3 regions of the Peribacillus sp. FSL R5-0717 genome follow, and region 2 is predicted to be linked to each of the others. Evidence: riboswitches for the same ligand, from Rfam matches in the RefSeq annotation. Region 2 holds a riboswitch; each other region holds the start of a gene.
What was found. A riboswitch is a leader RNA that binds a small molecule or an ion and turns the genes downstream of it on or off. The one in region 2 is predicted to bind lysine.
Positions count from the first base shown of each region.

Region 1 (3,178 bases), 740 kb from region 2:
GCTCCGCGGCCAACGTTGATAAGGTAAGCGTTGGGCTTCATCGCTAAAAGAAGGTCCTGGTTAATGATATGATAAGTGGAATCCGTTAAAGGAAGCGTCAGGACCAAATAATCCAGATCTTTTACAAATTCATCCCATTGATCTGGAGTAAAGTGGAGATCCACGAGTGTTGCTTGTTTTCCACTAAAGCTTAACCCATGCACATTCATATCAAATGCCCGGGCTTTACGAACAAGTTCAGCGCCAATCGATCCAAGTCCAGCCACCCCGATTGTTTTCCCCTTTAGAGTTTCAGAAATGAAAGGATCCCATCTCCGCTCCAATTGCGATTGTCTCATCCGAGGACCGTCTTTCACTATGTCCAAGAGAAACGAAAATACATATTCAGAGATGTAAGCACCAAATTGGTCAATAATTCGAGTTATTGTAATGTTTTGAGGTATCGATTTGTCTGCAATCAAATCATTGACCCCGGCTCCCATTGATTGAAACCAGCGAACAGATGAGGCAACTGGTTTACTTAGTAATTGCGTCGGGAAATTCCATCCCAAAATAACTTCAGTGCCGGGTAAATATTTTTCTGCTTCCTCCAAAGTTTTCGCTGTCTTTACCGATATAAACCCACTATTTCGGATATGATCAGCATAAGCATCGACCTCTGACTGAATAGAACTAAATACAAGAATGTTTGGTTTGTGTGTACCCCCCATTGGCTCTCTCCTTATTGATTCTTTAAATATAGTATAAATTCTTTCTCCTGAGTCATACATGGATAAAAAAACAGTGCATTTCTTTCGAGTATGCACTGCTTTTTAAAATTTCTCCAGAATCATTAGTTTTATTTATTTAATAAAATGGCTTCTGCGTTACTAGGCTGTAGAACTATTTGCAGTGCTCTTTCTTCTTCATCGTTTAAAGGGATCAATGGTAAACGGACACCTCCAACATGTACCCCCCGCATATTTAATGCAGATTTTACTGGTCCCGGGCTTGGTGCAGCAAATAATGCTTTCATGATTGGAAGAAGTGTACGATGTGCAGCGGCAGCGCCAAGGACATCACCATTTTTAAAGCTATTGATCATTTCTTGCATTTCATTACCAATTATGTGTGAAGAAACCGAAACAACGCCTGTTCCACCGATGGCTAAAACTGGTAATGTCAACCCATCATCGCCGCTGTACAAAGTAAAATCACTAGTTGTTTTGCTTATGATTTGTGCCATGGCATCCAAGTCACCGCTTGCTTCTTTTACTGCCACGATATTCTTGATTTTTGAGAGGCTGACAATCGTCTCCACTGACATGTTTACAACACTTCGTCCTGGAATATTATAAAGCATTACCGGTAATGATGTTGAATGGGCTATAGCGCTAAAGTGCTGAAATAATCCTTCTTGAGAAGGCTTGTTATAGTAGGGGGTGACGAGCATGATTCCGTCGACTCCTGCTGCCTCTGCTTGCTTTGTTAAGCTGATGGAAGCTCTCGTGTTATTTGAGCCGGTTCCAGCTATGACTGGAACTCTTCCATCAACAACATCTACAACAAATTTGAATAAATCTATTTTCTCTTCTTGAGTTAAGGTAGGGGATTCTCCAGTTGTACCAGCTATTACTAATCCATCAGAACCATTAGCAATCAAATGGTTTACTAAAGTTCTCGTAGCATTAAAATCAACCTCTTCATTATGATTGAACGGGGTAACCATTGCGGTTAAAACTTGGCCAAAATTCATAACTTCACACCCTTTTGTATAATTTTTAAAAATATTCAGAGGTGGTTAGGGCCATTCAGGAGTAAACGCAAAAAAGCAACAACGAGGATTCGCTGCTGCAGTAGAAACAATATTTACCAAAAAATGTTTCCGCGCATAAGATAGCCCTCCATATAGTTTCCTATATGACAGTCCTGTATTTATTCAATAGCAGAACCAGCTTCAAGAACATGAGATTCTTTCCGCTTCGGCAAATTCCCCTTTCCACAATAGTCATAGGATCTCATTCTCCTCAAAATGTGTACTAATGGTCTTTGCTCCTCTATCCTCACTTCAAAAAATTTCGAAGTAAGAAAATATTTAATTGATTGTAATATAACAGGGAATCCATTCTGTTGCAAGCCTAATTATGAAGTTTTTTAAGAATGCTAGAAATCTATGGGGATGGCTAGAGTATTGGGGTGGATTCATCTTTATTCGTTATAGGCTGAACAAATATTCAATGGACGAGGGAGTAGTAGACAATACAACTCCCTTTAATGATTCTTTTTCATTTATCCGATTAAAACTCACTAATAAATATATTGAAAAATTACAGTTGGCCGCTAATTTTAATCAGTTATTTCAACTAAGTATTCGTGCGTATAAAATCCTACCATTCGTTAATAATATCCATATCTTACAATCAAAGGAGTGGAGTCTATTGAAAAGATATTCATTCTTTAAAAAGCAAGAAAATCATAAATCTACAGACTTCACTGATGTACTCGAACATCTGCAAAAGTCCAAGGACTTCACAAGCTTTACACTCAATTTTGAAAATGAAATATACTGTGTATCTTTTTTCGATACATTAATTGATAAAGATATAATGCATAGAGACCTCCTTCCTTTTTTACATACAAATTCTTCAACTCTGGAGGAGCTTGTACACAACTTGCCAATAGAGGGGCTTGTTTTTACAAAAAATCCTGCTGAACTACAAAGTCAGCTGTTAATGGGTTATATAGCCATAACATTAAATAAATCTGATCAGGCAGTTTTAGTTAAAGCAGCAAATAACACTTCGAGGCAAGTTACACTGCCAGAGGTAGAGTTCAGTGTTGTCGGTCCGAAAGAGGCACTGGTCGAATCACTTGATACGAATTTATATTTAATCCGAAAACGGCTTCCAATTGCAGAACTTGCTGTTGAAGAAATTATTGTTGGGAAGTTATCCAAAACAAGAGTAGCTGTGCTTCATATAGAAGGAATTGCAAATAGCGAGAATGTAGAAACCGTCATACAGCGCATATCTGATTTAAGGGTTAACCAAATAATTGATAGCTCCTATATTTCACAAATGATTGAAGATAATAAAAATTCTCCTTTTCCTCAATTTATCGATACGGAACGACCTGATCGATTGGCTGCGGTACTAGGAGAAGGCAAAGTAGTGATCTTGGTGGATGGAGCTCCACATGG
Region 1 is NZ_JBBOOF010000001.1:1,721,464-1,724,641, reverse strand. It holds gene NYE65_RS08335 (D-2-hydroxyacid dehydrogenase) at 1-710, opposite strand, end outside; gene dapA (4-hydroxy-tetrahydrodipicolinate synthase) at 839-1,735, opposite strand; lysine riboswitch at 1,869-2,047, opposite strand; gene NYE65_RS08325 (spore germination protein) at 2,418-3,178, shown strand, end outside.
Region 1: it holds a riboswitch for lysine, as region 2 does, so the genes downstream of both, dapA (4-hydroxy-tetrahydrodipicolinate synthase) here and NYE65_RS04775 (aspartate kinase) in region 2, are expected to answer to the same signal.

Region 2 (3,178 bases):
TGGTCGATGATATCAACCGGTTCTTGAACGGCGGGCATACTGAAATAAAAAAAGAACTGACTGAAAAAATGCTGGAGGCATCGGAAGAACTCGATTTCGAGAGGGCCAAGGAGTTCCGTGACAAGATTGCCCACATCGATATTACGATGGAGAAGCAGAAAATGATGACGACCGATTTCATCGACAGGGATGTATTTGGCTTTGCCTATGATAAAGGCTGGATGTGCGTTCAGGTATTTTTTGTCCGGCAGGGTAAATTGATAGAAAGGGATGTTTCGCTTTTTCCGGTCTACGATGAACCCGAACAGGAACTTCTTACATTCCTCGGTCAGTTTTACGAGATTACGAACCACTTTAAACCAAAGGAAATCTTGCTGCCTGAATCTGTGGATGCCGAAATGGCCGAAGGGCTGCTTGGTGTCAAAACGATTCACCCGAAACGGGGAGCGAAAAAAGACATGCTTAAATTGGCGAATAAAAATGCCTCCATCGCCCTTCAGGAAAAATTCTCTTTGATTGAGAGGGATGAAGAAAGAACGATCAATGCGGTGGAAAACCTCGGGAAACAACTGGGTATCTACACCCCGCATCGAATTGAAGCTTTCGATAACTCCAATATCCAGGGAAGTGACCCCGTTTCCGCTTTAGTCGTGTTCATTGATGGGAAGCCGGAAAAAAGAGAGTACCGAAAATATAAGATCAAGACTGTCCAGGGACCTGATGATTATGAATCGATGCGTGAAGTGGTCAGAAGAAGGTATTCACGAGTATTGAAAGAAGGGCTGCCGCTTCCGGACTTGATCATCATTGATGGCGGAAAGGGACATGTCGAAGCGGTACGGGATATTCTGGAAAATGAATTAGGCTTGGATATTCCACTTTCAGGCCTCATTAAGGATGAAAAGCATAGGACCTCGCAATTGATGATCGGAAATCCGCTTGAACTTGTACCTCTTGATTCAAGGAGCCAGGAATTTTACCTATTACAAAGAATTCAGGATGAAGTGCATCGGTTCGCGATTACGTTTCATCGCCAGCTACGCGGGAAAAATGCGGTTCACTCCCAGCTTGATGATATTCCAGGAGTCGGGGAAAAGCGAAGGAAGCAATTATTAAGGCATTTTGGATCATTGAAGAAAATCAAAGAGGCGACGGCCGAGGAAATCATGGAAGCTGGCATGCCAAAAGGGGTAGCCGAGGGAATCGTTAGAAAATTACAAGAATAATCTTGCTACCGATAAATCTCTATGCTATGATTAAAAGGAATTTTTAACTAGACAACTTAAAAGTGCTGATAGAGGTGCGGAATTCAAGAGTAAAAACCTGGAGAAGTATGAGCTTCCATGAAAGGTTTTGAAAGGGGACGCCGCCGAAGGAAGACAAGACTCATACCTTGTCCTCCTGGTCCGACATTTAATAAATGGCGGATTGTCAGGGTTTATACCCTGGAGAGCTATCTCACTGTGATTACAGTATTAAGATATGTGACCACAGCAATGAGATATTTCTCATTGCTTTTTTTATTGCCTAAAAAGTAGAGAGGGTGCATGAGGATGGCATTAATCGTTCAAAAATTCGGCGGAACATCCGTCGGTAGCGTAGAAAAAATCAAAAATGTTGCCAATCGGGTAATCGAGGAAGCGAAGAAAGGAAATGAGGTTGTCGTCGTTGTTTCAGCTATGGGGAAAACAACGGACCAATTGGTTTCAATGGCGCGTGATATTTCCGGATCCCCAAGCAAGAGGGAAATGGATATGCTATTGACGACTGGGGAACAGGTAACGATTTCCCTGTTAACGATGGCATTGATTGAAGAAGGACATGAAGCCATTTCGTATACCGGCTGGCAGGCTGGCATGCAAACGGAATCCGTTCATGGGAATGCCCGGATTTTAAACATCGATGCCACGAGGATCCAAGCCCAGCTTCAGGAGAAGAAAATAGTGGTCGTAGCCGGTTTCCAGGGTAACGATGCAAATGGGGAAATCACTACCTTAGGGCGAGGCGGTTCCGATACGACGGCAGTTGCCATCGCAGCAGCGCTTAATGCGGATAGATGCGATATTTATACAGATGTAACGGGTGTTTTCACAACGGACCCACGCTACATAAAAGGCGCGCGAAAACTCCAATCCATTTCTTACGATGAAATGCTGGAACTTGCCAACCTGGGGGCGGGCGTCCTTCACCCAAGGGCTGTCGAATATGCAAAAAATTATCAAATTCCGCTTGAAGTCCGTTCAAGCATGGAGAGAGAATCAGGTACGATCATAGAGGAGGAAGCAACTATGGAAGAAAACTTAATTGTACGCGGCATTGCTTTTGAAGACAGTATTACGAGGGTCACGATATATGGTTTGCCCCAATCACTTGGTGCATTATCCACGATCTTCACGACGCTTGCGAAAAACCGGATCAATGTGGACATCATCATTCAAAGCATGACTGCCGAGGATACGACGAATCTATCTTTTTCCACAAAAAGTGAAGATACGGAAGCGGCCTTGATCGTTCTGGAAAATAATAAAGAACAATTGGGATTCGACCGGGTCGAAACGGAGAGCGGATTGGCCAAAGTGTCCATCGTCGGTTCTGGTATGGTATCCAATCCGGGAGTGGCTGCCGAAATGTTTGAAGTGATGGCCAATACAGGCATCCAGGTGAAAATGGTCAGCACATCGGAAATTAAAGTTTCGACCGTCGTCAATGAAAAGGAAATGGTGAAGGCGGTTGAATCCCTTCATGAAGCATTTAAACTTGGTCAGCATGCAAATGTGCTAGCTTAAGTGTCAGGAGTCCAATAAAAAACAGACTTCCGGTAAAAAGGGTAAGTCTGTTTTCAGGGCTCATTAGATTGGATCTCTGGGATCCCATTGGATGGTGAATATCACTTTTTTTGCGCGGCGTTTGATTTCTTCCGTTGATTCGCTGAGGAATTTTTTTTGCAGTGAAAACTGCTCGGCAAGGAAACCGGCTTCAAGCTGGAAGTGACAATCAGGGTGTAAATCCAGGCGGCGGCTGATTATTTCACCCGTGAGGGATAATTGCATCTCGTGTTTCGTATACTTCAAGATTTCCAGATTGCCCCATCCAGCGCTTTGGAAAAATTCAATCAGTTCCTGATCGCCATTCAATGGGAATTTTCTTGCTAATTGTTTACCTGCCCAATAGAGGATTT
Region 2 is NZ_JBBOOF010000001.1:980,253-983,430, reverse strand. It holds gene uvrC (excinuclease ABC subunit UvrC) at 1-1,226, shown strand, start outside; lysine riboswitch at 1,288-1,464, shown strand; gene NYE65_RS04775 (aspartate kinase) at 1,554-2,786, shown strand; gene NYE65_RS04770 (YslB family protein) at 2,850-3,178, opposite strand, start outside.

Region 3 (3,178 bases), 1.2 Mb from region 2:
CTCGTCCATTCACATGGCTGGTCAAAAGAGCGGATGATGTCAGCCATCCACGCCCGCAGCCGGGATAATGCGAGGACACCGATTCAGTGGAATGACTCCCGGAACGCAGGATTCACGAACGGGACCCCTTGGATTAAGGTTAATCCCAATTTTCCCGAGATTAATGCAGAAAAGGCTTATAATGATCCGAATTCCATTTTTCATTTTTATAAAAAGCTTATCCAACTGCGCAAGGAACATGATATCGTCGTTTATGGCCGTTTTGAACTGCTGTTGCCGGATGATGAACGAATATTTGCCTACACGAGATCGTTTGAGGAAGAGAAGTTATTGGTGCTATGCAACTTTAAAGAAGAGCAGGCCTCTTATACTTTGCCTGAAGAGCTGCATGCATATTCTGCCATAAAGCTGATCGGCAATTATGGTCAGGAGGAAGAAGGAATCTCCAGCAAACCCCTGCAACCATATGAATGCCGTGTTTATCATTTGAAATGAAAAAAGGACCTGTCCTTCTCCGGTTAGGGAAGAACAGGTCCTTTGCGTATTATTTTGATTTAAGGTCACATTCCTCTAGCGGAATGATTTTCGTTTTATGCTTAATTTTATAGCCGAACCATAGGACGAAAAATAGAATCAAGCCAATGTAGGAAACGAACATTGAATTCCAGTCGATCCCATCACTGCTGAAAGCCTGATAGCCTTGTCCGATGATAATGATAATACAAAGGACAAGCGCGAATATAGGTCCGAATGGGAAGCCTTTTGCCCGGAATGGTAAAGCATTCATATCAAGGCCTTGAGCTGCATAAGCTTTGCGGAATCGATAATGGGCAATTGCAATCCCTACCCAGGTGACGAATCCTGCCATGCCTGAAGCATTCAATAACCAGATATAAACGACGCCGTCCCCGAAAAATGAAGCTAAGAATGCAACACAGCCAACTAAGGAAGTCACGATAAGTGCATTCACGGGCACTCCTCTTTTATCTAACTTACCTAGGAATTTCGGTGCTTTCCCATCACGTGCCAAGTCCCATAACATACGGGTTGAAGCATACATGCCAGAGTTACCGGCAGAGAGTACGGATGATAAAATGATCGCGTTCATGATGGATGCAGCAAATGCAAGGCCGGCCCGTTCAAATACAAGCGTGAATGGACTTACGGCAACATCTTGACTCAATAAACGTGAATCCGTAAACGGAATGATCATTCCAATAACGAAAATTGCAAGGATATAGAACAAGAGGATGCGCCAGAAAACGGATCTGATCGCTTTAGGGATATTTTTTTCTGGATCTTCACTTTCACCAGCAGTCACTCCAAGCAATTCCGTTCCTTGGAATGAAAAGCCGGCAGCCATGAATACGCCTAGAATCGTGAAGAACCCTCCATTAAAGGGACCTTCGCCCATTGTGAAATTGGAAAAACCGATTGGGTCATTCCCACCCATGATTCCGAGAATGATCAGAACACCCGTGATCAAGAAAATGACGACTGTCACGACCTTGATCATGGCAAACCAGAATTCTGTTTCCCCGAAACCTTTAACGGACATGTAATTGATAAGAAACATAGTGATTAACGCAATGGCACTCCAGATAAATGAAGGGCTATCCGGGAACCAGAACTTCATAATTAAGACAACGGCTGCCAATTCGGCGGCAATGGTGATTGCCCAGTTATACCAGTAGTTCCAACCAATCGCAAAACCGAAAGACGGATCGACGAATTTGGATGCATAGACCCGGAATGAACCGGCCACTGGCATGAACGCCGCCATTTCTGCAAGACTTGTCATTAAGTAATAAACCATGATGCCGATGACCGCGTATGCCACCAAGGCACCGCCTGGACCGGCTGAATGAATGGCCCCGCCACTAGCTAAAAATAAACCTGTTCCAATCGTTCCACCTAATGAAATCATCATTAAATGACGCGCTTTCAGGCTCCTTTTCAGTTCAGTAGGGCTTGATGGTGATTGTGAATTTGACAATTGATGTTACACTCCTTTTTATTGGAAGGGAACGAAAAATAAAAAAAACAGCAGTCGAAAAAGATCGACGGCTGTTTATAATAAACCCGTTTATCCTTCCGAAGATAGCTCCCCACGCTTTTTTGAAAAAACGTGACAGTGGTGTTCCTGTTCGGTAACACCGCCAGCGAGAATATACATGGAATATACCCTAACTTCGGCAACTTATCCTTTCAAACGGAGTCTTTAATTTTCCAGAATCTCGTCCGTTTTACTTTTATAAGCTGCAGCCTCTAACTCATCGGTAAATGAGGAAGTATTCAATTTTCTAAAATCGTTGGCGTCAGCTTGTAGGTGACGTCGTACGACTGTACTCATGAAATTCATGCAATCGCTAATAGATTGCTAGTAATTGAGTAAACTTTACTATATCAAAATTATAAAATAACTTCTGGGATATCGCAATGATTATTTTATGTGGTTATTTTTTCCTAGTTAATGAATGATGGCAGTAAGGAAGAATCAAGTGACGATGTACCAAAATATAGCACATCCTGATAACTAAACGGTTTTCCTTTTTATTAGGGCGTAGTCCAGTTTTACATGTTTGACCTCTTCAGGATTCTCAAAGAGATCCACTGCCATTTTCCCGATCCATTCCAGCGGTAAGGAAATGGTCGTGATGTCGAGCATTTCGCCAAGGCTATCATTATTGAAGCCGAGAATGGCCACATCTTCCGGTACCCTTATACCCAATTTCTTAGCGGTAAGAATGAAGCCCGCCGCCGTGTCATCATTCGTGATGATGATGGCTTCAGGTTTATCCATCATCGAATTCCATTCCTGAAACAATTGTTCACCGTCCTTAATGTGATAACTGCCTTCAAACAGCCATTCTTTATTGTTAATCAGTTGATGTTTACTCATGATATCGTTAAAGGCCTTTGTACGATGGGAACTGTTTCTGCTCTTTTTACGGCCGAGGCTGTATCCGATTTTCTTATATCCTTTAGCAATCACGTACTCAAGGGCACAGGAGAAAGCTGCATAATGATCAATGCTGATGGATGAGAATTCAGCCTGGGCGGTATCTTCACATAAAATAATCGGTCCGTATTTTTGATAATCCAAGAGGATTTTCATTTCCGAAATCCTTGAACAAACGATAATGCCATCGAGCTGCTTCATTTGCAGCATATTAAA
Region 3 is NZ_JBBOOF010000001.1:2,187,034-2,190,211, reverse strand. It holds gene NYE65_RS10745 (glycoside hydrolase family 13 protein) at 1-495, shown strand, start outside; gene NYE65_RS10740 (amino acid permease) at 545-1,996, opposite strand; lysine riboswitch at 2,094-2,279, opposite strand; gene NYE65_RS10735 (LacI family DNA-binding transcriptional regulator) at 2,537-3,178, opposite strand, start outside.
Region 3: it holds a riboswitch for lysine, as region 2 does, so the genes downstream of both, NYE65_RS10740 (amino acid permease) here and NYE65_RS04775 (aspartate kinase) in region 2, are expected to answer to the same signal.